One region of the Rhizobacter sp. P5_A1 genome, then DNA from elsewhere that is predicted to be linked to it. Evidence: riboswitches for the same ligand, from Rfam matches in the RefSeq annotation. Region 1 holds a riboswitch; the other holds the start of a gene.
The links. Region 1 has a riboswitch for thiamine pyrophosphate ahead of AC1DTW_RS19860 (TonB-dependent siderophore receptor). Riboswitches for the same ligand answer to the same signal wherever they lie in the genome.

Region 1 (10,827 bases):
GCTCGAGGTCGATGTGTTCGAGCCGGTGCACGAATCGGTCGTGCATTTCGTGCGCAAGAACGGCGAGCGCGCCATGTACGACAGCATCGAGCTGCGCAAGGCCTGCTGCGCGATCCGCAAGCTCGAGCCGCTGTCGCGCATGCTGCAGGAGCGCAGCGCCTGGGTCACCGGGATGCGCCGCGAGCAATCGGCGAACCGCGGCACCGTGGAGTTTGCCGAGCAGGACGACAAGGGCCGTGCCAAGTTCAACCCGCTCGCCGACTGGAGCTGGGCCGACGTCTGGCACTACATCGCGTCGAACGACGTGCCCTACAACCCGCTGCACGACCAGTTCTACCCGAGCATCGGCTGCGCACCCTGCACCCGCGCGATCGCCGTCGGCGAAGACTTCCGCGCCGGCCGCTGGTGGTGGGAAGACGAAGGCGCGAAGGAATGCGGCCTGCATGTCCACGATGAATCCCAGGTTTCGATGATCGGATCACACCCATGAACGCACCGTTGAAAGTCGAGCAACTGCTGCCCGAGCTCGATCACACACACCTCGACTGGCTCGAGGAAGAAGCGATCTTCATCCTGCGCGAAACTGTCGCCGCGTTCGAGCGGCCGTCGCTGCTGTTCTCGGGCGGCAAGGATTCGTGCGTCGTGCTGCGCCTGGCCGAGAAGGCCTTCAAGCGCAAGAATGCGCAGGGCGAGTACGAAGGCCGTCTGCCGTTCCCGCTGCTGCACGTCGACACCGGGCACAATTTCCCCGAGGTGATCGAGTTCCGCGATCGGCGCATCGAAGAGATGGGCGAGCGGCTCGTCGTCGGCCATCTCGAGGATTCGATCGCGCGCGGCACCGTGCGCCTCTCGCATCCGCTCGAATCGCGCAACGGCCACCAGACCGTCGCGCTGCTCGAGGCGATCGAAGAGCACCGCTTCGACGTGCTGATGGGTGGCGCCCGCCGCGACGAAGAAAAGGCCCGTGCGAAGGAACGCATCTTCAGCCACCGCGACAGCTTCGGCCAGTGGCAGCCGAAGGAGCAGCGCCCCGAACTCTGGACGCTCTTCAACACGCGCATCAAGCCCGGCGAGCACATGCGCGCGTTCCCGATCAGCAACTGGACCGAGCTCGACGTCTGGCTCTACATCGCGCGCGAGAACATCCCGCTGCCGAACCTGTACTTCGCGCACGACCGCGAGGTGATCCGCCGCAAGGGGCTGCTGGTGCCGCTGACCGAGGTCACGCCGCTGCTGCCGGGCGAAACGTCCGAGAAGGTCGAGGTGCGCTTTCGCACCGTCGGCGACATGACCTGCACGTGCCCGGTCGAGAGCCCGGCCGCAAGCGCCGCCGACATTGTCGCCGAGACCCTGCAGGTGACGGTCAGCGAACGCGGCGCGACCCGCATGGACGACCGCACGTCGGACGCGTCGATGGAACGGCGCAAGAAGGAAGGGTATTTCTGATGAGCACGCTGCAAGCCCCGCCGGTGAAAGACCACCGCGCCCTCCGGTTCCTGACCGCCGGCTCGGTCGACGACGGCAAGAGCACGCTGATCGGCCGGCTGCTGTACGACTCGCGCGCGATCCTGGCCGACCAGCTCGACACGCTCGAGAAGCGCGCGGCGGGCGCACCGATCGACCTCTCGTTGCTCACCGACGGCCTCGAGGCCGAACGCGAGCAGGGCATCACGATCGATGTCGCCTACCGCTACTTCGCCACCAAGCAGCGCAAGTTCATCATCGCCGACGCGCCGGGCCATGAGCAGTACACCCGCAACATGGTGACGGCCGCGGCCGGCAGCGATGCGGCGGTCGTGTTGGTGGACATCACGAAGCTCGACACGAGATTGGCAACCGCGGCGAACCCCGTCAAGCTGCTCGCGCAGACGCGGCGCCATGCGCTGCTCGCGCAGCTGCTGCGCGTGCCGAGCATCGTGTTCGCGATCAACAAGCTCGACGCGGTCGACGATCCGGGGCAGGCCTATGAAGCCGTGCGCGCCTCGCTGCTCGCGTTCGCCGACGAAGCGAAGATGGAAGTCGCCGGCATCGTGCCGGTCTCGGCACTGCGCGGCGACAACGTGACCCAGCCGCTCGACGCCCCCTGGTACGACGGCCCGTCGCTGCTGCAGCTGCTCGAGAGCCTGCCGACCGCGCAGGAGCGCAAGGTCGGCGACTTGCTGATCCCGGTGCAGTACGTGGCCCGCGATGGTGGACCGGACAAGAGCGGCGTCGGCGACCAGCCGCGCACGCTGTGGGGCCGCATCGCGCATGGCCGCGTGCAGGCCGGCGACGAGGTGCAACTGTTCCCGAGCCGGCAGAAGGCCATCGTCGCCGAGGTGCGCGTCGCCGGCGAGCTGGTCGACTTCGCCGAGGCCGGTCAGTCGGCGGGCCTGAGCCTCGATCGCCAGCTCGATGTCTCGCGCGGCGACTGGATCGCGACACCCGGTACGGTGCACGAGACCAACCGCTTCTCGGCCACGCTCGCCTGGCTCGACACCGAACCGGCGGTGATCGGCCGCAAGTACTCGGTGCGCCACGGCAACCGCTGGGTGCAGGCACGCATCACCGCAATCGAGAGCCGGCTCGACATCCACTCGCTGCTGGCGACCGACGCGCACGAACTCGCGGTCAACGACATCGGGCATGTCGTGATCGAGACGCAGCAGCCGCTGCCGGTCGAGGCCTACGCGTCGAACCGCGTCGGCGGCTCGCTGATCATCGTCGACCCGACCAGCAACCGCACCAGCGGCGCGCTGCTCGTGAAGGAGGCGGCCTGATGCGCGACGCGCGCACAGGCCAGGGCCGGGTCGTCTTCATCGGCGCCGGCCCCGGCGCGGCCGACCTGATCACCGTGCGCGGTGCAGCGCGCCTGAAGCAGGCAGACGTCGTGCTGTTCGATGCGTTGACCGACCCCGCGCTGCGTGCGCTCGCGCCGAGCGCGAAATGGGTTCACGTCGGCAAGCGCGGCTTCTGCGACAGCACCGGCCAGACGACGATCAACGCGCTGCTCGTCAAGCACGCGCGGGAGGTCGAGCTCGTCGCGCGCCTGAAGGGCGGCGACCCGAGCGTGTTCGGTCGCCTCGAGGAAGAGCTCGAGGCGCTCGCGCGCGCGGGCATCGCCTGCGAGGTCGTGCCCGGCGTGACCGCCGCGATCGCCGCCGCCGCCGCGACGCAGCGCCCGCTGACACGGCGCGGCCACGGTCGCAGCGTCAGCCTGACCACCGCGATGACACGCGAAGGCCAGCTGCAGGCCACGCGCAGCGCCGACACCGAAGTCGTCTACATGGCCGGCAAGCAGCTTGCCGCGCTGTCGCGCCGCCTGCTCGCGGCCGGCTGGCCCGCCGACACGCCGGTCAGCGTGGTTTCGCGCGCCGGCTGGCCGGATCATCTGCACAGCGATCACAGCGTCGCGAGCCTCGGCCAGGCCGCGATGCTGCACGCCGGCCGGCCGACGGTCGTGACGGTCGGCGCCGGCGCGGCCGCGATCAGCCCCGCGCCGAACCCGGCGCCGGCCCGCGCGAGCGGGCGCGCTGCCGGCCGCGTCGGCAAGCCGATCGATGCGGTCAGCGCGAAGCCCTAAAATCCTTCTTTCCTTGCCGGCCCACGCGCCGCTGCAACCCCACATCACCCGAGCTTCACCATGACCCACGTCGTCCTCGAATCGTGCATCCGCTGCAAGTACACCGATTGCGTCGATGTGTGCCCGGTCGATTGCTTCCGCGAAGGCCCCAACTTCCTCACCATCGACCCGGACGAGTGCATCGACTGCGCGGTCTGTATCCCCGAGTGCCCGGTCAACGCGATCGTGCCGGAGGAAGACGTGCCCGGCGACCAGCAGCACATGATCCCGCTGAATGCCGAACTCGCGAAGAACTGGCCGAGCATCACGAAGCGCAAGGGTCCGCTGCCCGACGCCGACGAGTGGAAAGACAAGACCGGCAAGCTCGGCGAGCTGGTCAAATAAGGCCACGATGATCGAGACCGATGCGCTCGTCATCGGCGCCGGGCCGGTCGGCCTGTTCCAGGTCTTCGAGCTCGGCCTGCTCGAGATGCGCGCGCATGTGGTCGACTCGCTGCCGGTGCCGGGCGGCCAGTGCATCGAGCTCTACGCCGACAAGCCGATCTACGACATCCCCGCGACCCCGCGGTGCACCGCGCGTGAGTTGGTCGCGAGCTTGCTGAAGCAGATCGAGCCGTTCCGTCCCACGTTTCATTTCAGCCAGCAGGTCGATGCGGTCGAGCGCGACGCCGATGGGCACTTTCTGATCGAGAGTTCCGCCGGCACGCGCTGGCGCGCCAAGGCGGTGTTCATCGCCAGCGGCGTCGGCTCGTTCCAGCCGCGGCGCCTGAAGGTCGATGGATTGCGGGCGTTCGAGAGCACGCAGGTCTTCTACAGCGCGCCGGACGATCTCGCGGCGCTGGCCGGCCGGCGCATCGTCGTGATCGGTGAGGACGATGTGGCGCTCGACTGCGCGCTGCGCCTCGCGCCGATCGCCGGCGTCACGCTGATGCATCGGCGCGATGAATTCAACAAGGCCACGCCGGAGACGGTCGCGCAAGTGCGCGAGTTGCGCACCGAGCAGCGCCTGCTGTTCGTCGCTGCGCAGGCGACCGGCATCGAGCAGGCGGATGGCCGGCTGACGGCGCTGCGGGTGCTCGGCGTCGATGGCGTTGCGCGGTCGTTGCCGGTCGACACGCTGCTCGTGCTCACCGGCCTGAGCCCCAAGCTCGGCCCGATCGCCGACTGGGGCCTGGCGCTCGAGCGCAAGCAGCTCGTCGTCGACACCGCGACCTTCGAGACCAGCGTGCCCGGCATCTTCGCGGTCGGCGACGTGAACACCTACCGCGGCAAGAAAAAGCTGATCCTGTGCGGCTTCCACGAGGCCACGCTCGCGGCCTTCGGCGCGGCCGCGCGCGTGTTCCCGGACCAGCCCGTGCACCTCGAGTACACGACCACCAGCCCGCGGCTGCACAAGGCACTCGGCGTCGCGCCGGCGCCTGAGCCATAATTCGCCCGTCGCGCGGTTCGCCGCGCGGCATTCGCTAGGGGTGTTGGGCCGTGACCGGCCCGACTGAGACAGTCCCTTTGAACCTGATTGAGGTAATCCTCGCGCAGGGAAGCACGGCCCAGGCCGCATCACCTCGCGTGCTGCTCCCTTGGGCCCGCCGACCTGCCATCGACCACGGAACCACGATGGCACGCTTGACCACACGACACCGCCTTCTCTCTCCGATCGCCGCTGCCGCATGGCTTGTTGCGGCACAGGCGGGCGCGCAGACCGCGCCATCGCCCACGCCGCCGACCACGCAGTTGCCACCGATCACCGTCACCGGGCGCGCGACACCGCCGGTCAACGTCAGCGGCTGGGGCGACACGCCGCTCGCGAAGACGCCGATCCAGGCGAGCGTGTTCGGCGCCGAGCAACTGAAGGACAGCGGCACGCAGCGCCTCTCGGACCTGACCGCGATCGACCCGGCGGTCAGCGACGCCTACAACGCCGAGGGCTACTGGGACTCTCTGACCGTGCGCGGCTACGTGCTCGACAACCGCTTCAACTTCCGCCGTGACGGGCTGCCGATCAGCGCCGAGACCTCGATCCCGCTCGACAACAAGGCGAGCATCGAGATCCTCAAGGGCACCAGCGGCATGCAGGCCGGCACCAGCGCGCCCGGCGGCCTGGTCAACTACCTCGTCAAGCGCCCGCTCGACGCGCCGCTGCGCTCGGTGAGCCTCGAGTGGCGCCAGCCCGGCAGCGTGACCGGCGCGCTCGACCTGAGCCAGCGCTTCGGCGCCGACCAGGCCTTCGGCGTGCGCCTGAACGCCGCGGCCGCGCACCTCGACCCGATGGTGCGTGACAGCCGAGGCAACCGCAACCTGTTCGCGCTTGCCGCCGACTGGCGCATCAGCCCCGATGCGCTGCTCGAGGCCGAGGTCGAGACCAGTCACCGCTCGCAACCGAGCCAGCCCGGCTTCAGCATGCTCGGCAACACCGTGCCGCAGCCCGGCGACCCGCGCATCAGCCTGAACAACCAGCCATGGTCGTTGCCGGTCGTGTTCAACGCGACGACCGCGTCGCTGCGCTGGCAGCAGAAGCTCGGCAGCGACTGGAAGTTCATCGCTCACGCCGCCACGCAGCGGCTGCGCACCGATGACCGACTGGCCTTCCCGTTCGGCTGCTCGAAGGAAGGCAACTTCGACCGCTACTGCTCCGACGGCAGCTTCGACTACTACGCCTACCAGAGCGACAACGAACGCCGCACCACCGACACCGTGCAGCTCTCCGTCGAGGGCAAGGCGAGCACCGGCACCTTGAAGCATCAACTCGCCTTCGGCGTGCTCGAGTCACGCTTCAAGAGCCGCCTGCAGCCGCGCGTGGACGACGGCACGATCGTCGGCGAAGGCACGGTCGACGGCCTCACGCTGATCCCGACGCTGCCGCAACTCGGTACCGTGCCGAACACCAACCTCACCGAGCGCTCGACCGAGCTCTTCGCACGCGACGCGATCACGCTGACGGACAACCTGACCGCCTGGCTCGGCCTGCGCCACACGCGCATCCGTCGCGAGAGCGTTCGTACCGATGGCACGGTCCCGAGCGACTTTTCCGATGCGTTCACGACGCCGTCGATCGCGCTGAGCTACGCGTTCGCGCGCGATCAACTGGTCTATGCCAGTTGGGGCCAGGGGGTCGAATCGAGCGCCGTGCCGAACCGAACGAACTACACCAATGCCGGTGAGGTGTTCACGACAAAGAGCCGCCAGGCCGAGATCGGGCTGAAGGGCGCGAGCGACGCGTTCGAATGGAATCTCGCGGCGTTCGACATCCGGCGCCCGCGCACGCAGGACTTCTGCGACGTCGCGAACACCTGCACCACGCAGCTCGACGGCCGCGCACACCACCGCGGCGTCGAAGCCAACGCCGCGTGGCGCCAGGGCCCATGGGCCCTGCGCGGCGGTGCGCAGTGGCTGCGCGCGCGGGTCGAAGGCAGCCAGGTCGCGGGCCTCGACGGCATGGAGCCGACCAATGTCCCGGCACGCACGCTGAAGCTGCAGGCCGCCTACGACGTCGCCACCCTGCCCGGCCTGAACCTGCAGGCCGGGCTGACGCACGAGAGCCGGCGCATGGTCCTGCCCGACAACAGCGCGACGACGCCCGGCTGGACGCGCGTCGACGCCGCGCTGCGCTATCAGACCAAGCTCGCCGGCGCGCAGGCGACGTGGCGCGCCGGGGTCGACAACCTGTTCGACAAGCGCGCGTGGCGCGAGTCGCCCTACGAGTTCAGCCACGTCTACCTGTACCCGATGGCGCCCCGCACCGTGCGGCTGTCGGTGCAGGTCGATCTCTGAGGGCCTGGGAAAGCCAGCTATAATGCAAGGCTGTTCCTCGATAGCTCAGTTGGTAGAGCGCCGGACTGTTAATCCGTAGGTCCCTGGTTCGAGCCCAGGTCGGGGAGCCAATAACGACGGGGCCTGTAGCAATACAGGCCCCTTTTCGTTGGGATCGGATATTAGGTAGATATTGGGCGTTGCCTAATATCCAGTGCCCGGCGCTGGGTACCCGCTGCGTCCGATGACCGAAAGGCGGACTGTGGCGACAAGCAATCTCCCAATGCAACTGGAACGCCTGAGGCGCCACTACGAGATGGCGCTGCAGACGTACGACGCTGTCGCACTGCTCGACCTCTCGCACTTGCTTCGCATCTGGGCCGACCTGCGGAGCCAGTTGCCAGGCACCTTGCCAAAGTCCTCGTCGACGATGCTGTTCAGAAACGCGTCGCCCGCACGCAAGCTGAAGCAGACCATCGGCCCAAGACCGTTTGTCCTGGCCCTGCTTCCCGGGGGCATTCGTATGCGAGGGCTATTCGGACTTGGCGGAGCCCCCGCCGTCTTGGGAGGCGGCAACTGGCACGTCGGCGCTAACGTCAAGCCAAACGCTGATGCTTACGGTCAAATCGAGACCACTGAAGTCAGCCACATTCTGATCGTTCGAGACATCGACGCGCCGGGCCAACTGAAAAGCGGCGGCGAGTCGATCGCCCGCGTCAACTTTCCAAGGTGGCTTGACGGCGAATGCGTGCGGATGCGGCGCAGCAGTACCGACCCCGATGTCGTGCGCATCACCACCGAGCAGATGATCAGACGCGTCGCCAACACGCTGGACGGCTCTCACCCGATTGGCATGCCAACGACCATGTCGCAGCCAGTGGATGCCGACATTGAGTACCTTTTGCAGGTCAATCTCGGCGGGTTCCCGCTGCCGCACACAGTGCTGCTGAAGGCCGCTCAGGACATCCTGACAATCTTCACTCCTTGGGTGTTCCCGAATCCACAAGACTCCGCGTCCCCGCCGGCGCCTTAACACCTTTCCACCGGTCAGGCCAGCCATCCCGACGATGAGCACGCCAGCGCGCTTCCTGAAGGGGTTTGCCTTACACCGGCCTGCGCGTCCGAGCGCATGATGAAAAGTTGCGTCCAGGGAGGGAACCATGACGAACAGACAGCATTCGCACTACAAGGGCTGTTCCATCACCACTCGGTGGGCTGAAGTCCCGATGCCACAGACAGATTGGATGGACATCGATGCAGTGCTCCTTTCGTCTGGTAGGCAATTCAAGGCCAGCTTCTTGGCTCAGCCGCGGAACGCTGAACCTGCGTGGCAGGAGTTCCCTGAAGCAGTATTCGACACCTCTGCTCACGCTGAGGAAAACGCGCGGACGGTCGCCAAGCTGTCCATCGACCGACGACTTGACGACCTACGTGACCTCGGCGTTACCACCGGCTTTGACATGTCCATCTAGAAGGCTTGTTTCCGCGCAGTACACCCAATGACGAAGGACGCCAAGACTCGATCGACGCGAGCAGCTCGAGCACCGCCTGCGCCCGAGGCGCCGACGCCGGCGCTGACGAAGGACGACTGGCTGAGCCGGTTCGAGGCCGCGCTCATCGTTGACTTCCGCCCGGACATCGGCCGCAAGTTCGCGCGCGTCGTCGCGGTTGACCAATGGACCGTGCACCGCGAGATGGACCCGCGCGAGGCGGCGCGGCAGTGGGCCAACCGGAAGCCATGAAGCGCGTCGAATACTGGCTCTGGACGATCTGGAACCTCCAGGGCACGAAGAAGGTGAAGACCCGACACCACATGGACGAGGTGACCGCCCTCGCCCGTCACCCGGAGGCGGTGCGAGTCCCGGGCTCGTGCGAAGTGCGACAAATACCCGAAACGCCCGAAGAGCGGGCGATGGACTCGACCAGCATCAACACGCGGGCGAAGCTTCCCGGCTAGACCCTGCGCGCGCTCCAGGTCAGCCGCGCACCGCGGCCGGGTTCGCCGGATCCGCCTGGGCCTTGCCCCGGAACCACGATGCGACGCCGAGGATCGCCCCCATCGCCGTCCATGCTTCGAACGGGATCGACGGCACCGGGATCTTGCACAACGGCAGCACGAAGTACACGCCGAAGAAGCTGACCCCGAAGATGAAGCCGTTGAACGGCCGCCACGACCACGAGGCCCAGTGCTCCGACTTGGTCTCGGCCTGCATTGTCGCGTTGACGGCCTGGATCGAGGAGGTCTCGGCGGCAAGCTGGTTCGCGGCCGCCTGCACGACAAGACCCTGCAGTTCCACCTGCCGATCCTTCTCGATCTGCGCCAGCTTGACCGCGGCATCGGGGTTGACCGTGAGCGCCTGGCTCACCGCGTCGGGCGTCGGAGCGACGCCGAGGGCCGACGCGATCATCGAGCCGACGGCGCCGATCGCAGCACCAGCTGGGCCGCCGAGCAGGCCGCCGAGCATCGGGGCGGATTTGGCGACGGTGGCCGCAATGTCTTTCCACTCCACGGGTCACGCTCCCTTGAGGTCGTCGTCGTGCCAGCCGGTGTCGGCCTCGAGCGTCACGTCGTGGAATGGCTTGGTGCGCTCGACGGTGGCCCAGGCGCGCTCTGTTGCCGGGTCGTTGAGTACGCGCTCGCGCTCGCCGACCGACATGAGCGCGTAGACCGGGCCGGTGCTGGCCATCACGTAGACGCCCGGGTGCGCGTCGGCGCGGGCGGCATCGATGCTATGGAAGATCCTCATGACGTCGGCGCGGTGTTGCGCATCGTCTTGCCGTCGCGATGGATCTCGATGCCACGGCGCGCACCTTGGACCTGCTTCCACTCGCCGGGCTGGTCGCCCTGCGGCTTCGATGGCTCAGACGGCTTCACGTACGGGTACCGGTGATACGTGCCGTCGGGATGCTTGAAGATGGCCACGATGCACCGTCCTCACTCATGCGACGACGCCGCCGGCATCGACGTAGGCTTGCTGCAGCGCCGCAAGCTTGTTCTCGTGCTGGCCGTAGCCCGCGCCCGGCAGGCTCGCCCAGATGTTCGACACGCGATCGACGGCCGCCGAGAAGTCACCCGACTCGATGAGCGGCAGCGCGCGGCGTTCCTTGATCTGCTGGATCGCGATCGCGTCCTGGCTGGTCGGCGAGAAGTCGTGCAGCTTCAGCAGGACCTTGTACGCGTCGAAGTACCGCGCCAGCAGCTGATAGCGGCCCGCTGCGGTGCTGTTGATGTTCAGGCGAGGCAACCACACCAGCTTGCGCGGGTGATCGGCGTAGCCGATGAACCGGGTCCCGCCGACGAGCACGTCGTAGCCGTTGTCGGAGGCGGCAAGCAGCTTCGGGCCGATCTCGCTGAAGGCGATCATGTCCAGGAAGGCCTTGAGGTTCGGGCTCATGGGATGGGCTTTCCATTCAGCTGCAGTGGCCCGACCCCGTCACCCGGCTCGGTGCGCGGCGGCTCGAACGCGCCCTGCAGGATGCGCATCGAGCGGTTCAGCGATGCCATCGCCTCGCGCGGC
Region 2 (10,827 bases), on a different contig from region 1:
TTGAAGTAGGCATTCGCGATGCCGCTCCCACTGGTGTTGACGTCGGCGAGGCCCGAGCCCGTGCCCGATGGCGTTGCTGAGCCAATGTTCAGGCCCGTGCCCGCGAAGGTGTTGCCCGCAGCGTCGATCGCATGGCCCGACAGGTTCAGGAACACCGTGCCATTGGTGGCGGCTGCCAGATCGGCGGCAGAGCTGCCGCTGGTGAATGCGTTGAAGTCATTGTCGGCGCCGAAGCCGAGATAGAAGGTGACCACTCCACCGCTGAACTTGATGTCGGTCGCCGAGATTGACGACACGACGTAATCGGTGAAACGGTAGGTCAGCTCGCAGCCGCTGCACAACGTGTTGACGGCCGTTCCGTTGATCGAGTCGACTTCGCCGTAGCCCGAGAGCGTCTGGCCCACGCCGGTGACGACGTTCTCGTAGACCTGTGCGACCGCGAAGGTCGCACCCAGGGGCACGTTGAGTCCGCCGATGTCGACGGCCAATGCGGCACCCGAACCCCCTAGCAGGGCGGCACCGACTGCGATAGAGAAAACTGTCTTCCTCATTTGAAACTCCTTGGGTAATTTCGGGGAGCACAAACCTTGTCCAACCTTCGGACAAGCAATTAAATCAAGGTGCCGATTCCGAAGCTGTAAGCGAACACGCCGCATCGGCACTCTCCCCCCCGATGAATGGTGCCGATTACAAATCTGCGGCGAACCGGCGACGCCGCGACATGTCGAATTTGTCCGATCGCAGCCGCGCGGTCGCCCTGCGGGCAGTACCCGTACTGACGACACCGGCTGTTCCGAACAGGAGCCGAAGATGACGTCCACCTCGTTCCCCACGCGGCGCAACAGAGCGCCTGCGCCGGCGCGCGACACCCGCCTTGATCGGATGGCCGAATCGGCTCCGGCGGGTCGCGAGCAATGGGTTGCCAGTTGCACTGCTCGACTGCTGGAGTTGCGTCCGCATCACGACCGGCTCGCGCTGACCTCGATCGCGAGCGAGATGTGGGTCGATGTCGGCGCTTTCGATCCGGTCATCGTCGCTGAGCTGGAGTGCGAGGCGTGGCCGCCTGAGCACTGAATCGGTGGCAACGCACCGATCAATTGGAAACCTCTCTCACACGAGGTAATGATCCAGCGCCAAGCGCCCAGTGACGACGGTAGGTGGCTTCGCGCGGCCCGCGCGAAACAGCATGCAAGGGCGGGCCCCGGGGTCACCGGCGAGTCGCGCCAATTGCTTCTGCAGCCGCCGCTTCACGTCGGCGCGAACCCAGCCGGGCGCAGGGGCCTGGTGCGCCAGCACCGTCGCCGCAGCCATCGGCTGCAGCGCCAGGCCCGCAGCCTGCGCCGCAAGCCACAAGCGCTGGAACCCGCGCCCGGCCCGAATAACGCCCATGTCATCGCGTTGGTCATCGACGACCAGCAGACCGATGTGCGGCGCCAACGCGCAGGGCAGATATCCGGCGCGCAAGCCCAGCGCGAGGTGCGCGCCGAGCCATGTCGACGCGCGCATCAGCGGCCAGTGGCGCAACAGCGCAAACGGGAGGCGCATCGGCGGCTCGATCTGCAATGCGGCGAGCGGCAGCCATTCATCGGTGGTGCGCCGCCAGCCGTTGTCGAAACGCACGGCGCCGAACAATTCGTGGTGCAGCGCGGGTCGCAGGAAGCGCTCTGTTTCCGCGATTCGGATGGTCTGGAGTGCGAGGCCGCGGCTGTCCGCATCGTCGAGCCACACGAGCCGCGCGCCGGGCGTTGCAGCGGCTGCGGCCGACAACTGCGCAAGGGTCTCGCCCGGCAGGCTCGCGTGGGCGTAGAAGCGGCGATTCGTGTGCCGGCCTTCGATCGCCCGGTCCAGCGGGTCAGGGGGCGGCGCCGGCGAAGCCCAGCGCAACTGCGCGATCAGGTCGGGCTCGGCAGGGTCCGGAAACAAGTCGGCCACGAGGCCATGCCCGAGATGCGCGGAGCGCAACGCGATGTTCTCCAGCACCGCACCATACGAAAGCAAGGCCAGGAACCGGCGATGCGGCAACGCCGCCCACGACGCGCGATCGGTGCTGGCCAGACTCACCGAGTCTTGCGCGACGCGAAAACGCAGGTAGTGCTTGTTCTCGGCCGACGGCGCGAGGATGCCGGCGCTCAGAATTCGACGCAGCTGCTGCAGCTCAGGCAACATCGGCTCAGGCGCCCCGCAACCGTCGCTTCGCAACCGCGAGCAGCAGGCGCTGCAGCGGATGGCGATTTCCACCGGGTCGCCAGGTGCGCCTGAGGCGGTTGCGGAACGCATCGAAATGCAGGCCGCTTGGCGCAGCCGGGACCTCGCCGCGCCCCAGGATCAGTTTGAGCACCTGAACGGCTGCGATGCCGCTGCACAGCTGCACGCCGATGACGGTCGAAGGGCCGCGCCGGCTGGCAAGGTCGACCCGCGAAGGATCGACGAGGTAGGACATCTGCAGCATCGCAGGCGACAGACCGACCAGAAACCGGAGTGCCTGCTCGTCCGCGGTATGGCCTTCGAGACGGAAGTACCCCTCGAACGTCATGCCGCCGGGCACGAAGTTCAGCAGCGCAGCGCCCATACCGAGCGGTGCCACGGTGGTCGCCGGGATGGCCATGGCAGCGCACAGCGCGAACACGCGGCGTCGAATGTCGAGCGCAAAGAAGTCGAGCCCGTCGAGATAGACATCGCCGTCGGCAAGAAACGCCTCCAGGTTGTCGGGATTCAGCCCCTCGTTGAAAACGCGGACATCGAGGTCCGGGTTGATGTCTCGCGCCATCGCCAGCATCACGTCGATCTTCGGGCGACTCAACGACGCCAGCGTGGCACCCACTTGCCGGTTGAAGTTGGCCAGGGCGTAGGTGTCGAAATCGGCGATCGAGAACGCGCCCACGCCCAGCCTTGCCAGCGTGAGCAGGTAGACGCCGCCGACCCCGCCGAGGCCGGCGATGCACACGCGCGAACCCTGCAGCCGACGCTGCTCCGCCTCGGTCACCCAGCCGAGGTTCCTCGAAAAGGCCTCGTCGTAGCTGAATTCCGGCGCCGGGTTCACGTCAGTCCGGCGTCAGCGCGCCGTACGCATCGAACGGGATGGCGGCGACCCGCCATGAAAGTAGGCCGCATCGGGTTGGTTTCGCATGAGTCGACCGACGATGCTGGCTTCTTCCTGAATCGAGAAGAAGTACGGGTACAAGGACCGCTCGACCAGCGAATACTCGGGCCTGCCGCCGTAACGTTCGATCTGGTCGTGTGCGTGCGAGAAGTCCAGGCTCAGCAGCACCGCAGGTGCGTTCACACGCCGGTTCAGGCGCCGCGGCCCGAGCGGCTCGAAGCCGAGCATGCGCTGGTAGTACCGGACATGCCGGGGGTTGACCTCGATCAGCAAGGTGTCGAAACCCATCGTGCGGTAGGCAAAGATGTAGGCGACATGGAACAAGGACGCCAGCACCCGCTTGGAGCGGACCACGCTGTCCACGGCCAGCTTGGTGAACTCGCAGATCCGGCGACCGGCTTCGCGCAGTCCATCGGTTTCAGTGCGGAAAGGGTCGTCGGCGTGCAACCCCGCGGGCGAGTCGAACCCGATCGTGATCGTGCCGATCATGACCTCGTGTTCGCTCGCCACGAGCGTGATGCGGGTCGGCAGTTGCTGCTCCGGCAACGGCGTGCTGCGGTAGCCGCGCCTGCCGTACATGCGGTTGATGAGAATGCTCGCCGAACTGCGCTGCCCGGATGAGTCGGCACTCCGAATCTTGAACAGGCGCTGGCTGACTTCGTCGTCGTGCACGCCAAGATCGGGGTCGGACTGGTCTTGGAGCAGCGACCTCAACGGAGCGTGTGCCTCGAAAGGCACACCGATGATCGTGTCGCGATCCAAAACTCTTCCTTCGATGCGGTGGGACGTGCTGATGCCACAGATGGGAGAACGCGCGCCAAACTGCCATGCAACACGCCGAGCAACACCATAAATATTCGCACCCTTGCCCCGGCTCGGCGCAAGCATTGGTAACGCTCGCGCCGGGGGCCGCGCCGGTCGCAACAAGGTAATGATTTCGGGGAGCGTAGGCCAACCGCTCCGAGTGTCTGGCCACCGGGGCGACGCGGCAACCCGCTAGCGCCCTGTCCCGCTGACACGCGAGCAAGGTCGATGAAGCTTCTCCAGGATCGAGTAGGCAGTGGCGGTCCAGCGAAACGTCCGGGAGTTCGTGTTGCGGTGGCTTACAAACCGGTCGATGCGTTGGACGAGTTGCTTGACGCCGGTGAACGAGCCGCGGATTGCCTTGTCGCGCGGTTCGCGTGCGCCGCACTGAGATCCATCACGAACGATTCGCGGGTTCGGAGTTGCGCGCGACGTCGCCGACAGGTGCAGGACTCCCCATGCATCTTCTCGGGCCAGCCCCCGAATCGAATGCACACTGGCTGCCCCGTCGGAGGAGGCAGAAGAACATGACCAAGAAGCTTGCGATCATCGGCGCCGGACCAAAGGGCGCGGCCATCGTCGCGAAGGCCGCGGCACTGCGTGCGGCGGGGCACCACCGCCCGCCTCCGCACATCGATCTCTACGAGAACAACCCGGTGGGCGCCGCGTGGCGAGGGAGCATCGGATACACGGACGGTGAACAGCCTCTGTGTACCCTGGCGGAGCGAGATCTCGGCTTTCCGTACGACACCATGACCTACGGTCCCCGCGTCGCCCAGGCGATGATCGGCGACTTCTCGTGGCAATCCTTTGCCATCAACGCATCGGGAGGCGCGCGCTATCGCGACTGGGTCGTCAATGGTCGCAATCCGCCGCGGCATCGAGAGTTCGCGGACTATTTGACCGACGCGGTGTTCAAAGCCGTTCACCAGGGTGCGACGTCCTTGGTTCGCAATGAAGTGAAGTCCGTGGACTTCGTTCTGGCAGCCGAAGTCGATACCGGTGATGCAACGCTTGCTGTCCGCCGAGCCGGACCCCTCCGTCCTGATCATCGGGGCGGGAGGCACCGCTGCTGCAATCGCGTACTGGTTCCTTCGCAAAGGCCTGACGACCCTGCCGATCACCATCGTCGGCCGCGAGGCGACCCTCTTCGCGCGCCACGACGGCCCGTTCGAAGACCGGCTTTTCACCGACGACGATGCCTGGAAAGCACTCGCGCCCCATGTCCGCGAGGCCTTTCTGTCCCGCACCACGGCGGCCGTGGTCTGGGACTACGTGCTCCGCAATCTGGTCTCCGACAACATCACCTACGAGTCCTATTCAGCCCGCGGCTACCGCAACGTGGGTCCGGGCGGTTCCGGCGAGCCGGACTTGCTCGAACTCGAAATGGACGCGCCGCCGGATGCCGCGTTGGCACAAGCGCACGCCTTGCTTCCTTCGCTCGGTCCACCCCCGATCTTCGTCGGCCCCCCTGCCCCACCGTTGAAGATTCTGCCCGGCACCGTCATCGTGGACGCGCGCGGCTTCGACCGATGGGGTTTCGCGGATGAGTTCTTTGCGGCGTCGAGCCTGCGACCCTTCTTCGATGGGCCGCGACGGCAGCAAATCCTCAGGGCGATCGCGCGTGACTTGAGCGTGCACGGGACGCTTTCGAACGGTGCGCCGTTTCCGGAGGGATTGCACGTGCCGGGGCTGGGAACCATTCAGGGGCCAGCGTCAACGAATCTGATGGGGTTGGGATGGCTCGCTGACCGGGTTCTCTCGAGGTATTGCTGAGCGAAGCGGCAGGAATTCCGTCTCCAGGACATCGCGGGCTTGACAGATGTGCCATATCGACATATATATGTCGATATAGAAACGTCCGAGGGGTACGACATGGCTGAAGACGCCGACACGATGGTCCTCCGATCCTTCCATCTGCCGCAGGGCATGGACGATCAACTGAGAGGACTGGCCTTTTCCCTTCGGTGTGCCAAAGCCGATGTGTTGCGATTCTTCATCGATCAGGGCCTGAGAAGCCTGACCGACCAATACGGGCCGGACTGGGCCTCCTGGAGCCGCGATGTCGTGGATGCCGTAGCGAGAGAAGTAGAGGCCGGTGGTGCCGCAGAGTCCGTCAAGGAAGGCATCCGCCGCGACATCGCGCGGATGGGTGAAACGCCGATGTACGCTGGGGCAACACGGCGGGCAAGGTCGTAGAGCTCGCGCACCGAATCGACTGCCTTCTTCTCCGCGATCGTGATGCCGAGCGACAGGGCCAACGCCGAAGCATGAGCCGTAGCCCTCAATCAACGGACCGGTGGCATGGCGGCCGATTCGGCATCGCCGCGGCAACGCACGGTCTGACCGCAAGCCTATCGCCCTTGACGCTCGGAACGCCGGGGCCGTAGACTCTGCGCTGCTCCGGGGTGCACGCAGTGCTGAGATGGCGAAGACGCCGAACCCGACGAACTTGATCCGGTTAATACCGGCGGAAGAAGAGCCGATTTGTTCTCCTTGGTGGCGGTCATGGCATGAAGCCCTGACTCGGCCCCAGGGGCACTTTCCGGAGCACCCACTCAACGGAAAGGTTGCCCCGATGAACGCCCCCGAAAAGTTCGACCCTGCCACCTTCGCCGAACGTCTGGCGCTGACGCGCGAGCCGTTCCCGGCCTCGAAGAAGGTCTACGCCCACGGCAACGTGCATGCCGATCTGCGCGTGCCGATGCGCGAGGTCCTGCTTTCCAACGGAGAAGCGATCGCGCTGTACGACACCTCGGGGCCCTACACCGAGGCCGCAGCCGCCATCGACGTGCGCCAGGGGCTCGCCCCGTTGCGCGCACGCTGGATCGATGCACGCGGGGATACCGAGGGCTATACCGGCCGTGCGCCGCAAGCGCTCGACGACGGCACCAAGCACGAAGCGCGCGAGGCCGAGCGGCTTGCCGCGCTGCGCCGCGAGGCCGCCGCGCTGCAACGCTCGCCACGCCGCGCGAAGACGGGTGCCAACCGCTCCGGCAACGTCACCCAGATGCACTACGCGCGGCGCGGCATCGTCACGCCCGAGATGGAATTCGTCGCGATCCGCGAGAACGGCAAGCGCGAGTGGATGGCCGAGTACCTGGCCGACGCATCGCGCGAAAAGCGGCTGCAAGGCAACCCGATGGGCGCGCAGATCCCGCGCATCGTCACGCCCGAGTTCGTGCGCGACGAGGTGGCGCGCGGCCGCGCGATCATCCCGGCCAACATCAACCACCCCGAGGTCGAGCCGATGGCGATCGGCCGCAACTTTCTCGTCAAGATCAACGCCAACATCGGCAACTCGGCGGTCACGTCGAGCATTGACGAAGAGGTCGAGAAGCTCGTCTGGGCGATCCGCTGGGGCGCGGACAACGTGATGGACCTGTCGACCGGCCGGAACATCCACACCACGCGCGACTGGATCGTGCGCAACTCGCCGGTGCCGATCGGCACGGTGCCGATCTATCAGGCGCTCGAGAAGGTCGGCGGCGTGGCCGAAGACCTGACGTGGGAGATCTACCGCGACACGCTGATCGAGCAGGCCGAGCAGGGCGTGGACTACTTCACCATCCACGCCGGCGTGCGCCTGGCCTACATCCACCTGACCGCGAACCGGCGCACCGGGATCGTGTCGCGCGGCGGATCGATCATGGCCAAGTGGTGCATCTCGCACCACCAGGAAAGCTTTCTCTATACGCACTTCGAGGACATCTGCGACATCATGAAGGCCTACGACGTGAGCTTCTCGCTCGGCGACGGCCTGCGCCCCGGTAGTGGTGCCGATGCCAACGACGAAGCGCAATTCGCCGAGCTGCGCACCCTCGGCGAGCTCACGCAGGTTGCATGGAAGCACGATGTGCAGACCATGATCGAGGGCCCGGGCCATGTGCCGATGCACCTGATCCAGGCCAACATGGAAGAGCAGCTCAAGCACTGCCATGAAGCGCCGTTCTACACGCTCGGGCCGTTGACGATCGACATCGCACCAGGCTACGACCATATCTCGAGCGCGATCGGCGCGGCGATGATCGGCTGGTTCGGCACCGCGATGCTGTGCTACGTGACCCCGAAGGAACACCTCGGCCTGCCGGATCGCGACGACGTGAAGGCCGGCATCGTCGCCTACAAGATCGCCGCGCACGCAGCAGATGTGGCCAAGGGCCATCCGACCGCACGGGCACGCGACGATGCGCTCTCGAAGGCGCGCTTCGAGTTCCGTTGGCACGACCAGTTCAACCTCAGCCTCGACCCCGACACCGCACGCGACTTCCACGACGAGACGCTGCCGAAGGACTCGAGCAAGGAGGCGCACTTCTGCAGCATGTGCGGGCCCAAGTTCTGCTCGATGAAGATCACCCAGGAAGTGCGCGACTACGCGGCGGCGCAAGGCCTGAGCGAAGACGCGGTCCTGGCGCAGGGGCTGGAGGCGAAGTCCGAAGAGTTCAAGCGCGGGGGCGGCGAGATCTACATCCCGATCCACGCTGCCCCGACCGAGAGTGCCTGAACGATGGCCAAGCGGCACGTCGGCATCGCCGGCGCGGGCCTGTTGGGCCGGCTGTTGGCGTGGCGCTTGTCCCGACTCGGGCACGCGGTCACCGTATTCGACCCGGCAACCGGTCCGCTCGATCGCGGTCGAGCTGCCGGCTGGACCGCGGCGGGCATGCTCAGTCCCTGGGCCGAGCTGGAGAGCGCCAACGCCCACGTGGCCGACCTCGGCCTGCGCTCGCTCGCACTGTGGGCCGACATCGTGAATCAACTGCGGCAGCCGGTGCACTTCCGGCGCAACGGCAGCCTGCTGCTCGCGCACCGCAGCGACCTCGGAGCTGCGCAGCGCCTCGTCAGCCTGCTGCGGACGAAGATGTCTTCAGGACATGCGCCACGCGCGCTGACAGCCGATCAGCTGCGCGAACTGGAACCCGCGGTGCATGGCCCGACCCACGCCTGGCTGCTCGAAGGCGAAGGGCAGATTCACACCGTACAGGCGATGCAATCGCTGGCCGACGCGGCCACACAAGGCGGGGTGTGCTGGCGCTGGCAGCAGCCTGTTCGTGACCTGGCGCCGGGGCGCATCGAAGGGGAGCGCTTCGACGCGGTGTTCGATGTGCGCGGCGTCGACGCGCGACCGGATCTGCCGGTGCGCGGCGTGCGCGGCGAGATCGTCTGGCTGCACGCGCCAGGCATCGAGCTCGGCCGCCCGCTGCGTCTGCTGCACCCGCGCTCTCGTGTGTACCTCGTGCCCCGGCCGGACGACATCGTCGTCGTGGGCGCGAGCGAGATCGAGTCCGAAGACCGCTCGCCGATCTCGGTGCGCACCTTGCTGGGCCTGCTCAGCGCGGCCCACAGCGTGCTGCCCGAACTCGCCGAGGCGCGTGTCGTGCGCACCGAAACGAACCTGCGCCCTGCCCTGCCTGACAACCTTCCTCACATCGACTATCAACCGGGATTGACCCGCATCAACGGGCTGTTCCGCCACGGCTGGTTGATCGCTCCGGCGCTGATCGAAGACGCGTTGCGAGAGACAGGGCTTCAGCCTGTGGCGACATCGTTCACACCCCAGGAGGTATCGGCATGAGCAACGACGACGACGCAGCCGCACTGACGCTCGATGTCGTCGTGAATGGGCAGGCGCACACGCTCGTCGCCTTCAGCACCCTGGCTGATCTGATCGTTCGGCTGGGTCACGTGCCCGAAGGCATCGCCACCGCGCTGAATGGCGAGTTCGTCGCGCGCAGCCAGCGCGATGAATACGTTTTGCGTGACGGCGACAAGGTGACCTGCTTCCAGGCCATCGTGGGCGGCTGACATGGACGACAGCAACGACGACTTCGTGCTCGGCGGCCTGCCGCTGCGCAGCCGCTTTCTTCTCGGCACGGCGGGCTACCCTTCGCCGCTGGTGTTGCGCGAGGCCATCGCGGCCTCGGGCACGCAGGTCGTGACGGTCGGGCTGAAACGCCAGCTTGCCGCGGGTGGCGCCGACAACGGCTTCATCGACATCATCCGCGCCAGCGGCGCGCGCCTGCTGCCCAACACGGCTGGCTGCCGTACCGCGCGCGAGGCGGTCACGCTCGCGCACATGGCGCGCGAACTGCTCGGCACGCACTGGATCAAGCTCGAAGTCGTGGGCGACGAGCACACGTTGCAGCCCGACCCGTGGGAGCTCACTTTGGCGGCCACCCAACTGGTCAAGGATGGCTTCGAGGTGTTCCCGTATTGCACCGACGACCTGGTGAGCGCTCAACGGCTGGCCGACGCCGGATGCCGCATCCTGATGCCCTGGGGTGCGCCGATCGGGTCGGGCCAGGGGCTGCTCAACCCGTGGGCGCTGCGCACCTTGCGCGCGCGCCTGCCGGAGCTGACGCTGATCGTCGATGCCGGCATCGGTGCGCCCTCGCACGCGGCGCACGCGATGGAGTTCGGTTTCGACGCCGTGCTGCTCAACTCCGCCGTTGCGCAGGCGGCCGACCCGGTGGGCATGGCGCGCGCGTTCGGCCTGGCCATCGAGGCCGGACGCCTCGGACATCTGTCAGGTCTGCTGACGCCGCAGGACATGGCGATTGCGTCGACCCCGGTCGGTGGCCGGCCTTTCGACCTGTGATGTCAACCGGCGAGCAAGACATGAGCGATTCGCCACGTCCCGTGGTCTGGAGCATCGCAGGATCCGACAGCGGCGGGGGCGCCGGCCTGCAGGCCGACCTGCGCACGTTCGATGCATTCGACCTGCATGGCTGCACGGCGGTCGCCGCGCTCACGGCGCAGAACTCGGTCGCCGTCGAGCGTGTCGAACCGGTGGCCGCAGGCCTGCTTGATGCGCAGCTCTCTGCGCTCGCCAGCGACATGCCGCCGAGTGCCATCAAGACCGGCTTGCTCGCCAGCCCTGAGAACGTGCGCTGCGTCGCTGCCTGGGTGGACCGGCTGCGGCGTGA

Region 2: another riboswitch for thiamine pyrophosphate. It lies ahead of thiC (phosphomethylpyrimidine synthase ThiC); the one in region 1 lies ahead of AC1DTW_RS19860 (TonB-dependent siderophore receptor).

What each region holds. Positions count from the first base shown of each region.
Region 1 covers NZ_JBFUKR010000019.1:72,199-83,025, reverse strand. The annotation lists gene AC1DTW_RS19890 (phosphoadenylyl-sulfate reductase) at 1-490, shown strand, start outside; gene cysD (sulfate adenylyltransferase subunit CysD) at 487-1,446, shown strand; gene AC1DTW_RS19880 (sulfate adenylyltransferase subunit 1) at 1,446-2,759, shown strand; gene cobA (uroporphyrinogen-III C-methyltransferase) at 2,759-3,562, shown strand; gene fdxA (ferredoxin FdxA) at 3,623-3,946, shown strand; gene AC1DTW_RS19865 (NAD(P)/FAD-dependent oxidoreductase) at 3,954-4,991, shown strand; TPP riboswitch at 5,018-5,118, shown strand; gene AC1DTW_RS19860 (TonB-dependent siderophore receptor) at 5,177-7,330, shown strand; tRNA gene AC1DTW_RS19855 (tRNA-Asn) at 7,365-7,440, shown strand; gene AC1DTW_RS19850 (hypothetical protein) at 7,593-8,342, shown strand; gene AC1DTW_RS19845 (hypothetical protein) at 8,470-8,781, shown strand; gene AC1DTW_RS19840 (hypothetical protein) at 8,809-9,051, shown strand; gene AC1DTW_RS19835 (hypothetical protein) at 9,048-9,266, shown strand; gene AC1DTW_RS19830 (hypothetical protein) at 9,286-9,819, opposite strand; gene AC1DTW_RS19825 (hypothetical protein) at 9,823-10,056, opposite strand; gene AC1DTW_RS19820 (hypothetical protein) at 10,053-10,232, opposite strand; gene AC1DTW_RS19815 (glycoside hydrolase family 24 protein) at 10,249-10,704, opposite strand; gene AC1DTW_RS19810 (RNA polymerase sigma factor) at 10,701-10,827, opposite strand, start outside.
Region 2 covers NZ_JBFUKR010000047.1:4,454-15,280, forward strand. The annotation lists gene AC1DTW_RS27120 (PEP-CTERM sorting domain-containing protein) at 1-551, opposite strand, end outside; gene AC1DTW_RS27125 (hypothetical protein) at 811-1,074, shown strand; gene AC1DTW_RS27130 (hypothetical protein) at 1,111-1,980, opposite strand; gene AC1DTW_RS27135 (ThiF family adenylyltransferase) at 2,171-3,040, opposite strand; gene AC1DTW_RS27140 (N-acyl amino acid synthase FeeM domain-containing protein) at 3,053-3,862, opposite strand; partial or broken gene AC1DTW_RS27145 (IS630 family transposase) at 4,097-4,270, opposite strand; gene AC1DTW_RS27150 (hypothetical protein) at 4,910-5,680, shown strand; gene AC1DTW_RS27155 (hypothetical protein) at 5,780-6,103, shown strand; TPP riboswitch at 6,299-6,400, shown strand; gene thiC (phosphomethylpyrimidine synthase ThiC) at 6,483-8,408, shown strand; gene AC1DTW_RS27165 (FAD-dependent oxidoreductase) at 8,412-9,476, shown strand; gene thiS (sulfur carrier protein ThiS) at 9,473-9,706, shown strand; gene AC1DTW_RS27175 (thiazole synthase) at 9,708-10,499, shown strand; gene thiD (bifunctional hydroxymethylpyrimidine kinase/phosphomethylpyrimidine kinase) at 10,520-10,827, shown strand, end outside.